DNA from 3 places in the Roseovarius nanhaiticus genome. Region 1 is predicted to be linked to each of the others. Evidence: riboswitches for the same ligand, from Rfam matches in the RefSeq annotation. Region 1 holds a riboswitch; each other region holds the start of a gene.
The links. A riboswitch is a leader RNA that binds a small molecule or an ion and turns the genes downstream of it on or off. The one in region 1 is predicted to bind cobalamin.

Region 2: another riboswitch for cobalamin. It lies ahead of BW975_RS09705 (TonB-dependent receptor plug domain-containing protein); the one in region 1 lies ahead of BW975_RS17440 (energy-coupling factor ABC transporter permease).
Region 3: another riboswitch for cobalamin. It lies ahead of BW975_RS08560 (hypothetical protein); the one in region 1 lies ahead of BW975_RS17440 (energy-coupling factor ABC transporter permease).

The regions. Positions count from the first base shown of each region.
Region 1 is NZ_FTNV01000007.1:20,309-24,149, reverse strand. It holds gene BW975_RS17450 (cobyrinate a,c-diamide synthase) at 1-1,157, shown strand, start outside; gene cobA (uroporphyrinogen-III C-methyltransferase) at 1,154-1,873, shown strand; cobalamin riboswitch at 1,902-2,081, shown strand; gene BW975_RS17440 (energy-coupling factor ABC transporter permease) at 2,138-2,815, shown strand; gene cobF (precorrin-6A synthase (deacetylating)) at 2,876-3,613, shown strand.
Region 2 is NZ_FTNV01000001.1:1,994,110-1,997,950, reverse strand. It holds gene BW975_RS09705 (TonB-dependent receptor plug domain-containing protein) at 10-1,956, opposite strand; cobalamin riboswitch at 2,102-2,310, opposite strand; tRNA gene BW975_RS09700 (tRNA-Val) at 2,424-2,499, opposite strand; gene BW975_RS09695 (histidine phosphatase family protein) at 2,614-3,231, opposite strand; gene BW975_RS09690 (ribbon-helix-helix domain-containing protein) at 3,394-3,783, shown strand.
Region 3 is NZ_FTNV01000001.1:1,770,117-1,773,957, forward strand. It holds gene BW975_RS08555 (ATP-dependent helicase) at 1-908, shown strand, start outside; cobalamin riboswitch at 1,012-1,234, shown strand; gene BW975_RS08560 (hypothetical protein) at 1,354-1,629, shown strand; gene BW975_RS08565 (metal ABC transporter permease) at 1,623-2,429, opposite strand; gene BW975_RS08570 (metal ABC transporter ATP-binding protein) at 2,426-3,220, opposite strand; gene BW975_RS08575 (helix-turn-helix domain-containing protein) at 3,217-3,702, opposite strand; gene BW975_RS08580 (zinc ABC transporter substrate-binding protein) at 3,838-3,841, shown strand, end outside.

The DNA.
Region 1 (3,841 bases):
CGGCCGCCGGGCGGGCGTCCTTCAATCTCGATACATGGGCGATGGGTGACGCGCTGCTGAACGCCATCGCGGCGCAGGCGGAGAGCGCGGAAATCTGCGTCGCCGAGGGGTCGATGGGACTTTATGATGGCGTCGCTACGCGTGGGCAGAGCGGCTACGGCACCAGCGCCGAGACGGCGCAGCGCTTAGGCTGGCCCGTGGTGCTGGTGGTCGACGTTAGCGGGCAGGCGCAATCGGCGGCTGCGGCGGCGCTGGGGTTTCGGATGTATAACCCGGATCTCCCCTTTGCGGGCGTGATCCTGAACCGTGTCGCATCGCCGCGTCACGAAAGGTTGACGGCGCTGGGCATGGAAAAGGCCGGGATGAACGTGTTGGGCGCGCTGCCCCGGCGCGGCGATCTGACCCTGCCAGAGCGGCACCTGGGCCTGATACAGGCCGTCGAGCATCCCGATCTGGAAACGGCCATCTCGGGCTATGCCAGCTTCCTGCGCGAGCATGTAGATCTGGAGGCGATCAAATCGGCAGCGCGCGGCAAACCTCTGGCGCTGGGCGGCGCACTGCCTGCGCCGCCCGCACAGCGGATCGCGCTCGCGCAGGATGCTGCGTTCTCCTTCGCCTATCCGCATCTGGTGGAAGGCTGGCGCGCGGCGGGCGCCGAGTTGCTGCCGTTCTCGCCGCTCGCGAACGAGGCGCCGGACCCCGGCGCCGATCTGGTCTGGCTGCCCGGCGGATACCCTGAGCTGCACGCAGGCCGGTTGGCTGCGGCGGATACATTCCGCGCCGGGCTGCGGCGTCACGCGGAAACGCGGCCGGTGCATGGCGAATGTGGCGGCTACATGGCGCTGGGCGCCGGGCTGATCGACAAGGAGGGGAAGTGCCACGCGATGGCCGGGCTGCTGGGGCTTGAGACCAGCTACGAGAAACGCAAGTTCCATCTGGGGTATCGGCAGGCGGAACTCCTCGCGCCGATGCCGGGGCATTTGGCTGGGGCGCGACTGCGCGGGCACGAATACCACTACTCTACCATTCTCGAACAACCGGATGCGCCGCTCGCGAAGGTCGCGGATGCCGACGGCAATCCCGTGCCGGAGACCGGATCGTATCGCGGCTATGTCACCGGCACGTTCTTTCACTTGATCACTGGGCAGGAGCCATGAGCGGTTTCGTCAGCTTTGTCGGATCCGGTCCAGGCGATCCCGAACTGCTGACGCTCAAGGCGGTGGACCGGCTGCGCCGTGCCGATGCGGTGCTGTTCGATGATCTGTCATCGGGGCCGATCCTGGGCCATGCGCGGGCGGGAGCCGACCTGATCGGCGTGGGTAAGCGGGCAGGGCGCGCCTCACCGCGCCAGCATCACGTTAGTCGCCTTCTGGTAGACTATGCACAGACCAATCAGCGCGTCGTGCGGTTGAAATCTGGTGATGGTGGCCTGTTCGGGCGGCTGGAGGAAGAGCTGATCGCGCTGCGGGACGCAGCCATCCGCTACGAGATCATCCCCGGCGTGCCCTCGGCCATCGCGGCGGCGGCGGCGGCGGGCATTCCGCTGACCCGGCGGCTCAGCGCGCGGCGCGTCCAGTTTGTTACAGGGCACGACAACACGGGTGGATTGCCGCAGGACATGAACCTGCCCGCGCTGGCCGATCCCTTAGCATCGACCGTTGTTTTCATGGGTAAACGCACCTTTCCCGACCTTTATGAGGTGCTGAGGCGCCACGGCCTGCCTGGTGACACACCCGCGCTGCTGGCCGAAAATGTCAGCTGCCCGGACCAACGGCTGACGCGGATGACTGTCGCCGAAATGGCGGATCATTTGCGAGGCGAAATCGGCGATGCGCCCGCGTTGATTCTCTACGGCCCGCTGGCCGAGGGGTGAAGAATCCTTTGCGCGCTGCCGCTGTTTGACGTAGCGTCGGGATACGGTGCCACATCTGTGGCTTGAAAGGGAATCGGGTGAAAGACCCGTACTGCCCCCGCAACTGTAAGCGGTGAGTGCAAAGGCGAAACCACTGGCCAGATGGCTGGGAAGGGCCCGCGCGCATCGACCCGCAAGTCAGGAGACCTGCCGTAAAACCGGGGCCTTGTTGCCCCATACATAATTGGCGTCGCCGGAGGGGCGACTTAACAAGGGACTTATCTCATGCATATCGAACCGGGCGTCGTTGACGGCGCCAAGATGGTGTTTGCCTATGGCACCGCCGCAGCCGCTGCTGGCTATTCCGTCAAGCTGATCGCGGATGATCTGGCGGGACATAACATCGCATCCTTTGCCGTGCGTACCGTGCTGGCCACAATCGGCGTCTTCATGTTTTTCGAACTGCTGCCGCATTTCGCGGTCGGCGTATCCGAGGTGCATTTCATTCTCGGCACGACGCTCTTCCTGCTATTGGGTGCGGCGCCGTCTGCCATCGGGTTGGCGGCGGGCCTGCTGGTGCAGGGCATGTTCTTTGCCCCGACGGACCTGCCGATGTATTTCGTCAATGTCACGACGCTGCTTGTGCCGCTTTTTGCAATCGATGCGCTGGCGCGGCGCGTCATTCCGCAGGACCGGGCCTATGTCGACTTGGCCTATGCGGATGTGTTCAAACTGTCGGTCGCCTATCAGGGCGGAGTCGTTGCCTGGGTGGCGTTCTGGGCGTTCTATGGTCAGGGGTTTGGCGCGGACAACCTGAACGCCGTTTGGACCTTTGGCACGGCCTATATGCTGGTCGTCGTGATCGAGCCGATTGCCGATCTGGCGGTTCTTGCGGGCGCCAAGGCGCTGCGCGGCGGCGGTATTCGCGGGCTGTTCACGCACCGTCTTTATAGCGCGGGCTGATTGCTGGCTGATGTTTGCGGGCCCGGCGACGGGCCCGTTTTTTAAGCGTGGAATGATACCTTGATCGAAGACCTCTGGCTGATCGGGATTGGCACCGGGAGCCCCGCCCACGTGACCGGTGAGGGGATGCAGGCATTGCGTGATGCAAGCACGATCCTTCTACCGCAGAAGGGCGAGGGCAAGGATGATCTGGCCCAGATGCGCCTTCGCATCATCGCCGCCAGCGGCACGGCGGCGCACATCGTTCCATTCGATTATCCAGTCCGCGATCCGGACCTTCCTTATCAGGCGCGGGTCGGGGCTTGGCACGACCAGATCGCCGGGCGCTGGCAGGCGGCGCTGAGCCGGGCCGGCTCGACCGGCCCTGTCGCCCTGCTGGTTTGGGGCGATCCGTCTCTTTACGATAGCACCATCCGCATTGCCGAGCGTTTGGCGCCCTCGCCCAAAGTCAGAGTCGTGCCGGGGATCACCGCCATTCAGGCACTCACGGCGGCTCATGCCATCCCGCTCAACTCGGTAAACGGCCCGGTGCATATCACCACTGGACGGCGCCTGCGAAATCACGGCTGGCCCGAAGGCGCCGATACCGTCGTGGTCATGCTTGATGGGGAATGCAGTTTTCGGTGGCTGGACCCGAATGGCATTTATATCTGGTGGGGCGCGTTTCTCGGGATGCCGGAACAGGTTCTGCATCGAGGGCTATTGTCCGATGTCGCGGACAGCATATTCGAGCTGCGCGGTGGAAGCCGGGATAACCACGGATGGATCATGGATACGTATCTGCTCCGCAAGGTGTGATCTTTACGAATATTCGACACTGTCTGACGTCAGCGCCTATGGGACAGATTTGAGGTTTTCGTAACGGAGGATTTCTGGCTCATCGCAGCCACCAAGGAGCGAATCTATGGACGCCCCCTGCGCAAGGTGTTTTCAACTCCGGCTTCAACGGCATTGGATGCGTGAATCTATCCGGCCTTTTCCGAAGCTTTCTTGCTTCTGGCCTTGATGGGATCCGCGTATTTTCGT
Region 2 (3,841 bases), on a different contig from region 1:
CGTATGCGATCAAAAGGAAGCACGTAGCCCCAGAAACACTGCCCGGCCCGAAGTGCCATACCCGGCAATCTGCTGGTACTGCTCGTCAAAGACGTTTTGAAGCGTGACGTAAGCCGTGGCATCTTCGCTAATTTCGTAGACGAAACCCAAGTCGACGACAGTGTAATCCGCTAGCGCCTGCGCCGGACTACTGTCAGGCGCGCGATCTGCGACATGTGTGACGCCAAGCCGTCCGTTGACCCTATTGGAGAGCGCCGCATCCAAGCTGGCGTAGATTTCATGTTTTGCCACGCGCGCCAATAAAGCGCCCGCCGATGTCTGAGCGTCCAGATATGTATAAGCCAACGTCGCCTCCAGCCTATCGGAGAATTCATGCCGAAGCTCGAACTCCAAACCCTGGTAGTTTGTGGTCCCGGGCGTGTTCCGCACGGTAGAGAAGGTGCCTGGATCGCAAGAGAACAGTACAAAATCGATCGTTACGGGGCATGGCGCGAATTGGACGAGATTCTCAATTCCCTTGTAAAACAGAGTCGTGCTGATCTCAGTGTTGCTGGTCAAAGCGAGGTCGAAACCGATCTCGGCGCTCTGGCTTTCTTCAGGCGCTAGATTCGGGTTGCCCTGATATGGATAGAGCGGGTCTGGGAACGAGCTGAAAAGCTCGGACGGAACCGGGGGCCGGAAACCGTTGGCAACGGCGCCGCGAATGGTCAGCGCATCCGTCGCACGATAGCTGACGGCGACGCGTCCAGTTGTCTTGTCTCCAAACTGCGAATTATCATCATAGCGCAAGGTAGCGACCACATCGAGATCATCACGGGGGCTATAGATCGCTTCTGCAAATAGCCCGATATTTTCGGTGCTGGCACTCCCACCTGGGATAGATGTCGATTTGGACGTGAGTTTCTCGTAATCCGCACCCAAACTCAGGTCGAGTTGGTCACTGATATTTGCGTTGGACTGCCATTCCAGACGACGGCGCTCGCCCTCGAAGCGGCTAGAAAAGGCGCTGAAGCTGCCGGGCGCAACTGTGCCCGAAGATTGCCTGCGGTCAACATCGAAGTAAGATACTGAGGCCTGATGAGTCCAAGCGCCGCCTTGGTCGATGTCCGTAAAGAGTCGCAGCCCCCGCTCGACGCGTTTCCCAAGCTCGTCGCCGGGAGTTCCGTCAACCGGCCCGACGCCTGTTCCCTCGTCGAACTCGGCGCGGCCCTCGGAGTAGAAACCGTTGAATCCGATGCGGACAGCTTCACTGGCCTGATAAGCCACACCAAAGCTGAGGCGGTCGCTGCTGTAGCCGTCGTCCTCGGTGTTGCCGCGCGCTTCGTCGCCTGCCGAAAACCCATCGCTCTCCGCATGCGAGATACCGAATGACAAGCTCAGACGATCAAAGGTTCGGCTGAAGGCATAGGAGCTTGCGAAGGTACCGTAGCTGCCGAACATGATCTCGGCCTGTTGCTGCGTTCCCAGGGGCCCATCCAAATCTGGTAAAGTGGAAATATCGATCACACCTGCTATTGCGGAACCGCCATAAAGTGCTGACTGAGAGCCTTTCAGGACTTCGACCCGATTGATACCTGCAACGGAAAACCCGCCGAAATTACCGTACTGACCCGACGTCGAAGAGGGATCATTCACCTTGATGCCATCGACATAGACCGAGGTGTAGCGCTCTTGCGCGCCACGAATAGAGACATTTGTCGTCGTTCCAGGAGGGCCATTCTGCTCGGCGGTGATGCCAGGCAACCGCTGGAGCGACGATTTGAGTTCTACATCTCCATCCTCCCCGACAGGCTCGCCGTCGCCGAGCACCTCGACCGAAGCGCCGAAGCGCAATTTCTCGATGGGCTGCGCCGCGGCGCTAAAGACAATTGTGCCCAGATCGAAGGTCTGCTGGGCGGCCGCAGACTGGGCCAATGCCCCAGTGAGAATGGTGGATGTCAGTAGGATGCGTTTCATAGGTGAAGTCCCCGGAATCGCCCATTATTCAAAAAGGGGGCGATGATGCGTGTCTTGCATGCGGAGAAGCGTCGTACGCTTCCGCAGGCGGCGAGAATGCCACCACAACGGAAGGATCCGTTGCCCATGACGCGCCCCGCGTCCGGACAGGGTGAACACTTCGGCAGGTCTCCTGACTTGCGGGTCAACGCTTGGCCGGGTCTTCCCACCGCGAATGTGCGGCAGTGACGTAAGTCCGGCTTCGCTCACCGCCTACAGTTGCGGGGGCAGTCGCGGATTTGGCGATGATGTGCCGAACCGCGTTCCCTATTATCCAGGTCTGTGACATCCCGGACCGAAGCATGACCTGCGTAGCGCACACCCTGCCGTTGGGAAAGGCCAAAATGCAAATATCAGGCGCGGGCCGCTCGGATGTCAACAAATTTCACTTCAAAAATGAGGCGTAGCGCATTGTAATATAATGGGAATGGTGGGTGGTGAGGGGCTCGAACCCCCGACATTTTCGGTGTAAACGAAACGCTCTACCAACTGAGCTAACCACCCGCGCCGCCTGAATTAACGGCATCCTTGCGCCCCTGCAAGGGCTAGCGTGCAGCGCGCAGCCAGTATCCTACACCTTGGCGGGTCATCCGCCTGCGCAGTGAGTCGCCTCTTGAGTCATGCCGGGTCGATGCGTTGCGCGCGTCCGTCCGTCAGATGGTAAAGACAACCCTGCACATTGTCCTGTAGGCCCATCTCGTCCGGCGCAAGGCCCGTGGCGAGGCCGCGCAACACTTGACCCGCAAGGCCGTGCGCCACAACGATGCTGGGCCCCCGCAGATCATTCCCGAAGGCGCGCAGACGCGTGATCAGCGCTGCCAGACCCTCGCCGCCCGGCGCCGCAGAATAAAGTGCCAAGTCGTTCGGCCCCTGCGGAAGATCTGCCTTGCGCTGACCCTCCCATTCGCCGGTGTCGATTTCGGCAAGCCGGTCGTCAATGATTGCGCTGTGTTCCGGCATGGCCAGCGCGGCGGTCTGCCGCGCGCGTCCGAGCGGTGAGGCGTAGATCCCGCCCGGCCCGGCGGCAACACGGGCGGCGATATCGCGGATCAGTGCCGCTTGCCCGATGGCCTGCGCGCGTCCCAGTTCGGTGAGCGGCGAATCGAGGCGGCCCTGGATGCGACCCTCGAGGTTCCATTCGGTCTGGCCGTGCCGCAGGAACCAGATTTCGGGCCAGTCAGGCAGATCGCCGGGCCGCTCCATCACCAGATCCGCCATGTCTTGCGCCCCTTTCATCACTGCGATCTTCGCCGTTTCCGGCTCTGATCCACCGGCCCGACCCTCATGCACCGGGGCGCTGGACAGGATCAAGCGCGCAGCGCGTTTGCGCAAAAAGATCTCTTGGCCGAACCTGTGCCGCCAGCTAGCATGTAAACAGGATTTTCAGGGAGGATTGTCATGTGCCGTTTGTTCATCGGGGCCGATCCCAAGCTGTGGGAAAGCGTGACGCGGTCATTCCGCATGGAGGGCATGGTCACCTCTGTCCGGCTCGAGCAGATCTTCTGGAGCGCGCTCGAGGATATCGCGCAGCGCCAGGATCTGAACGTGCCGCAGTTGCTCCATCAACTCTACAACGAGTCGATCGACGAAGGGCATGATATGGGCAATTTCAGCTCGTTCCTGCGCGTCTGCTGCATGCGTTTCAGCGAGTTGCAGCTACACGGGTTGCTGGCCCGAGAGCAAACCGCCGATTTCGAGGCGCTGCCCGTCGAAGATATCCTTAGCCGAGAGCGCGCGGCACGCAGTGCAGCGGTCAAACCGCGCGCGACGAACAGCAAGCAGCACTGAGCGGCATACATCAGTAACCCACCAAGAAGGCCCGGCGCGATCCTCTCGCGCCGGGCCT
Region 3 (3,841 bases), on a different contig from region 1:
TGCAGGTGCTGCTCGACGGCCTCGCCCGCTGGGGCCGGATGGCGGGCGACAAATCCATCAGCCATATCGAACTGGCCGAGATCATCCTGGATGAGAGCGGCTACACCGAGATGTGGCAAAACGACAAGACGCCCGAGGCGCCGGGCCGACTGGAAAACCTCAAGGAACTCGTCAAGGCGCTGGAAAACTTCGAGAACCTCACGGGCTTTCTCGAACATGTCAGCCTGATCATGGATAACGAGAGCGAAGAGAGCGGCGAGAAGGTCAGCATCATGACCCTCCACGCGGCCAAGGGCCTCGAATTTCCCGCCGTGTTCCTTCCCGGTTGGGAGGATGGCCTCTTCCCGTCGCAGCGCTCGATGGACGAGTCCGGCCTCAAGGGTGTCGAGGAAGAGCGCCGCCTGGCCTATGTCGGCATCACCCGGGCCGAGGAAATCTGCACGATTTCCTTCGCGGGCAACCGCCGCGTCTTCGGCCAGTGGCAATCCTCGCTCCCCTCGCGCTTCATCGACGAGTTGCCCGAGGATCACGTGGATGTGCTGACCCCGCCTGGCCTCTATGGCGGCGGCTACGGCGCGGCGGGCATGGCAGGCTCGATGGGCGGCGTACAAAACAGCATCGACGCGCGCGTGCAGGAGGCGAATGTCTACAACTCGCCCGGCTGGAAGCGGATGCAGGCCCGCGCTGGCAACCGCCCGACATCCCAGCCGCGCGAATCGACATCGCCGGTGATCGACATGGCCGCCGCCTCGTCGCATACGGTGGGTGAGAGGGTCTTTCATCAGAAGTTCGGCTATGGCGAGATCGTCGGCCTCGAGGGCGACAAGCTGGAAATCGCCTTCGACAAGGCCGGCACAAAAAAGGTCGTCGCCCGCTTCGTCACCAGCCCCGATGACGTGCCCTTCTAGCACCACACCCCGTTTCTTCTTGCCAAAAATATCCCCGCCGGAGGCTCAAATTTCTTTTGGCGGCAAGCCCGCCCATAAGGCGTTGCCCGACGCCATTAAATCCGTCACAGTAAACCTCCAGGGTGCCGCGCAATCCGCGCGGAGAATTGGGAAGCCGGTGAAAATCCGGGACTGCCCCCGCAACGGTAAGGGTGGGTGAGACGGTACGAAGCCACTGGGCAAGTCGCCCGGGAAGGATACCCGATCACGAAGCGCAGCGGCCACGGCCGCATCCCGGCGCTTCAGCCCCCCAGAGTCCGGAAACCAGCCTTGGGATGATGACGCCAAACCGCGTGGGGCGGTCGGGGCGCTGTTTCCGGGGTGTGCATCAATGCCCTCGCTTGCAGCCTCTCCGCCAGTCCTGCGCCCCAGATGGTCCGGGGTTGGGCCAAGGAGACGACACGAAATGACAGTGACACAGATCCTCAAGGGGCTGGACCGCATGGATGCGGTCGGCGCCGATGCCGATGCGGCGGCGCGCATGGGTTTCCTAGAATGGGCCTTTGCCCTGCCGGGTGCAGCCACGCCAGAAGCGGCGCGCGCGGCGCTCGACACTGCGTTGGACATATCCCCGCGCGAGGCGCAAAGCCCCGCCGCGCGCGCCTTCGTCGCCTTTCTCAGCGAGGCGACCTTGCACGTCCCACCGCCCGCGCGGCGCGGGCGGGCTGCCAGGCTTCACTGACTGCGCAAGCGCGCCCTGACGCCCGCGTACACGCTCGAAGCGGCAAAGAGGATTGCGCTCGCGCAGACGATTGTCGGCCCCGTGGGGGTATCGAGCGCATATGACGCGCGCAGCCCCGCCCATGCGGCCCCAACGGCAAGGGCGGCCGCGATCATGGCCATCGCTTCGGGCGTGCGCGCGAAGGGGCGCGCGGAGGCCGCGGGGATAATCAGGAGTGCGGTGATCAAAAGCGCGCCGATCACCTTGATCGCGACCGCGACCACGACGGCGAGGGCGATGGTCAGGATTAGCTCCTCCCGCTTCGGGTCGATCCCGTCCGCGCGCGCAAGGTCGGGATCGAGCGTCGCGGTCAAGAGCGCGGTCCAGCGCCAGGCAACCAGCGCCAGGACCAGCGCAGCGCCGCCCCAGATGATGCCCAGATCCCCGCGCGAGACCGACAGGATGTCGCCAAAGAGGAACGCCATCACATCGACCCGTACGCCTTGCAGGAACGACACGCCCACAAGGCCGAAGGCGAGGGCGGAATGCGCCAGAACTCCCAGAACCGTGTCCGCGCCGCGTCCGCGCCCGACCAGTGCCGTCACCAGCGTTGCCATGCACAGCGCGACCACGAGAGCGCCCGCGAAAATGGGCAGGTTCAGCGCCAGTGACAGGGCGATGCCGAGGATCGCCGCATGCGCCGTTGCGTCGCCGAAATAGGCCATGCGGCGCCAGACGACGAAGCAGCCCAGTGGCGCCGCCGCCAGCGCCGTGCCGATCCCTGCCAACGCCGCGCGGGTCATGAAATCGTCCAGCATCATGCGTCTGCCTTGTTGTCTGCGGTGTTTCGGGCCTGGCTCTGGGGTGTTTGCGCTTGTCCGTGCCCGCAGTCCTCGCCATGCACATGGTCGTGGTGATGCTGGTAGAGGGCCAGCGCGCCTTGCGTACCCTCGCCAAAGAGCGCGCGATACACCGGGGCGTCGGCCACCACCTGCGGCGTGCCCTCGCAGCAGATATGCCCGTTGAGGCAGATCACGCGGTCCGATGCGCTCATCACGACATGCAGATCGTGGCTGACCATCAGGACGGCACAGCCCGTTTCGCGGCGCATGTCTTCGATCCTGCGATAAAAGGCGGCGGCGCCCGGCTGATCAAGGCCAGCGGCGCCTTCGTCCAGCATCAAGAGGTCCGGCTTGCTGAGTAGCGCCCGCGCCAGCAGCACGCGCTGAAACTGGCCACCCGACAGGTCCGCCATGGCCTGGTCGCCAATATCCGGCACACCCGCCCGCTCCAGCGCGGCACGCGCCTCGGATTTTGGAACGCGCCGCGGCAGGGACAAAAAGCGCGCAACCGTGATCGGCAGCCCGGCATCCAGCACCAGACGCTGCGGCACATAGCCAAGGCGCAGGCCGGCGCGCCGGGTGATGTGCCCCGCGGCGGGCCGGACACCGCCCAGAAGTGCGCGCAGAAAGGTCGATTTGCCCGACCCGTTTGGGCCGACGATGGTCACGATCTCGCCCGGCGCGATCGAGAAATCGACCCGGTCGAGCACGGGCGCGCCGCCGTAGCGCACGCTCAGCCCCTTTGTCTGGATCAGCGGTGCCGCGCTCATGCCCCGGCTCCTTCGGCATGGCACCCGGGGCAGAGACCGACCGCCTCGCGCACCGTGCCCTCGATGACGAAGCCTGCATCGGCTGCGGCACGGCCCAGTTGGCCGGCCTGCGGGTCTGCCTCGGCCTCGACCACGCGCTTGCACACGCGGCAGATCAGGAAGGCGGGCGCGTGGGTCTGGCCGGCATGCATGCAGGCGACAAAGGCATTCAGCCGCTCGATACGGTGGGCCAGGCCCTGCGTGACCAGAAAGTCGAGCGCACGGTAGGCGACAGGGGGCTGCGCGCCCAGCCCCTCGCTGCGCAGGATTTCGAGGATGTCGTAGGCGCCCATGGCGCGGTGCTCGCTCAGCAGGATTTGTAGAACCCTGCGCCGGATGGTGGTGAACTGCACGCCGCGCTCGGCGCAATGCCGCTCGGCCATGGCCATCCCGTCCGCGATGCATCCTGCGTGGTCGTGGCTGATGAAAGGGTCGATGGCCATGGGCTGTCCTCAGGGCTGGGTGCGCGAAGATCCGCACGCGGGGGCCACACTCTGATGCGAAGGTGCTTGATATGTTATACTATAGCGTTTATCGCTGCGTGGAGTGTTACATAGTTACATAAGGCGACCATGTCCATGC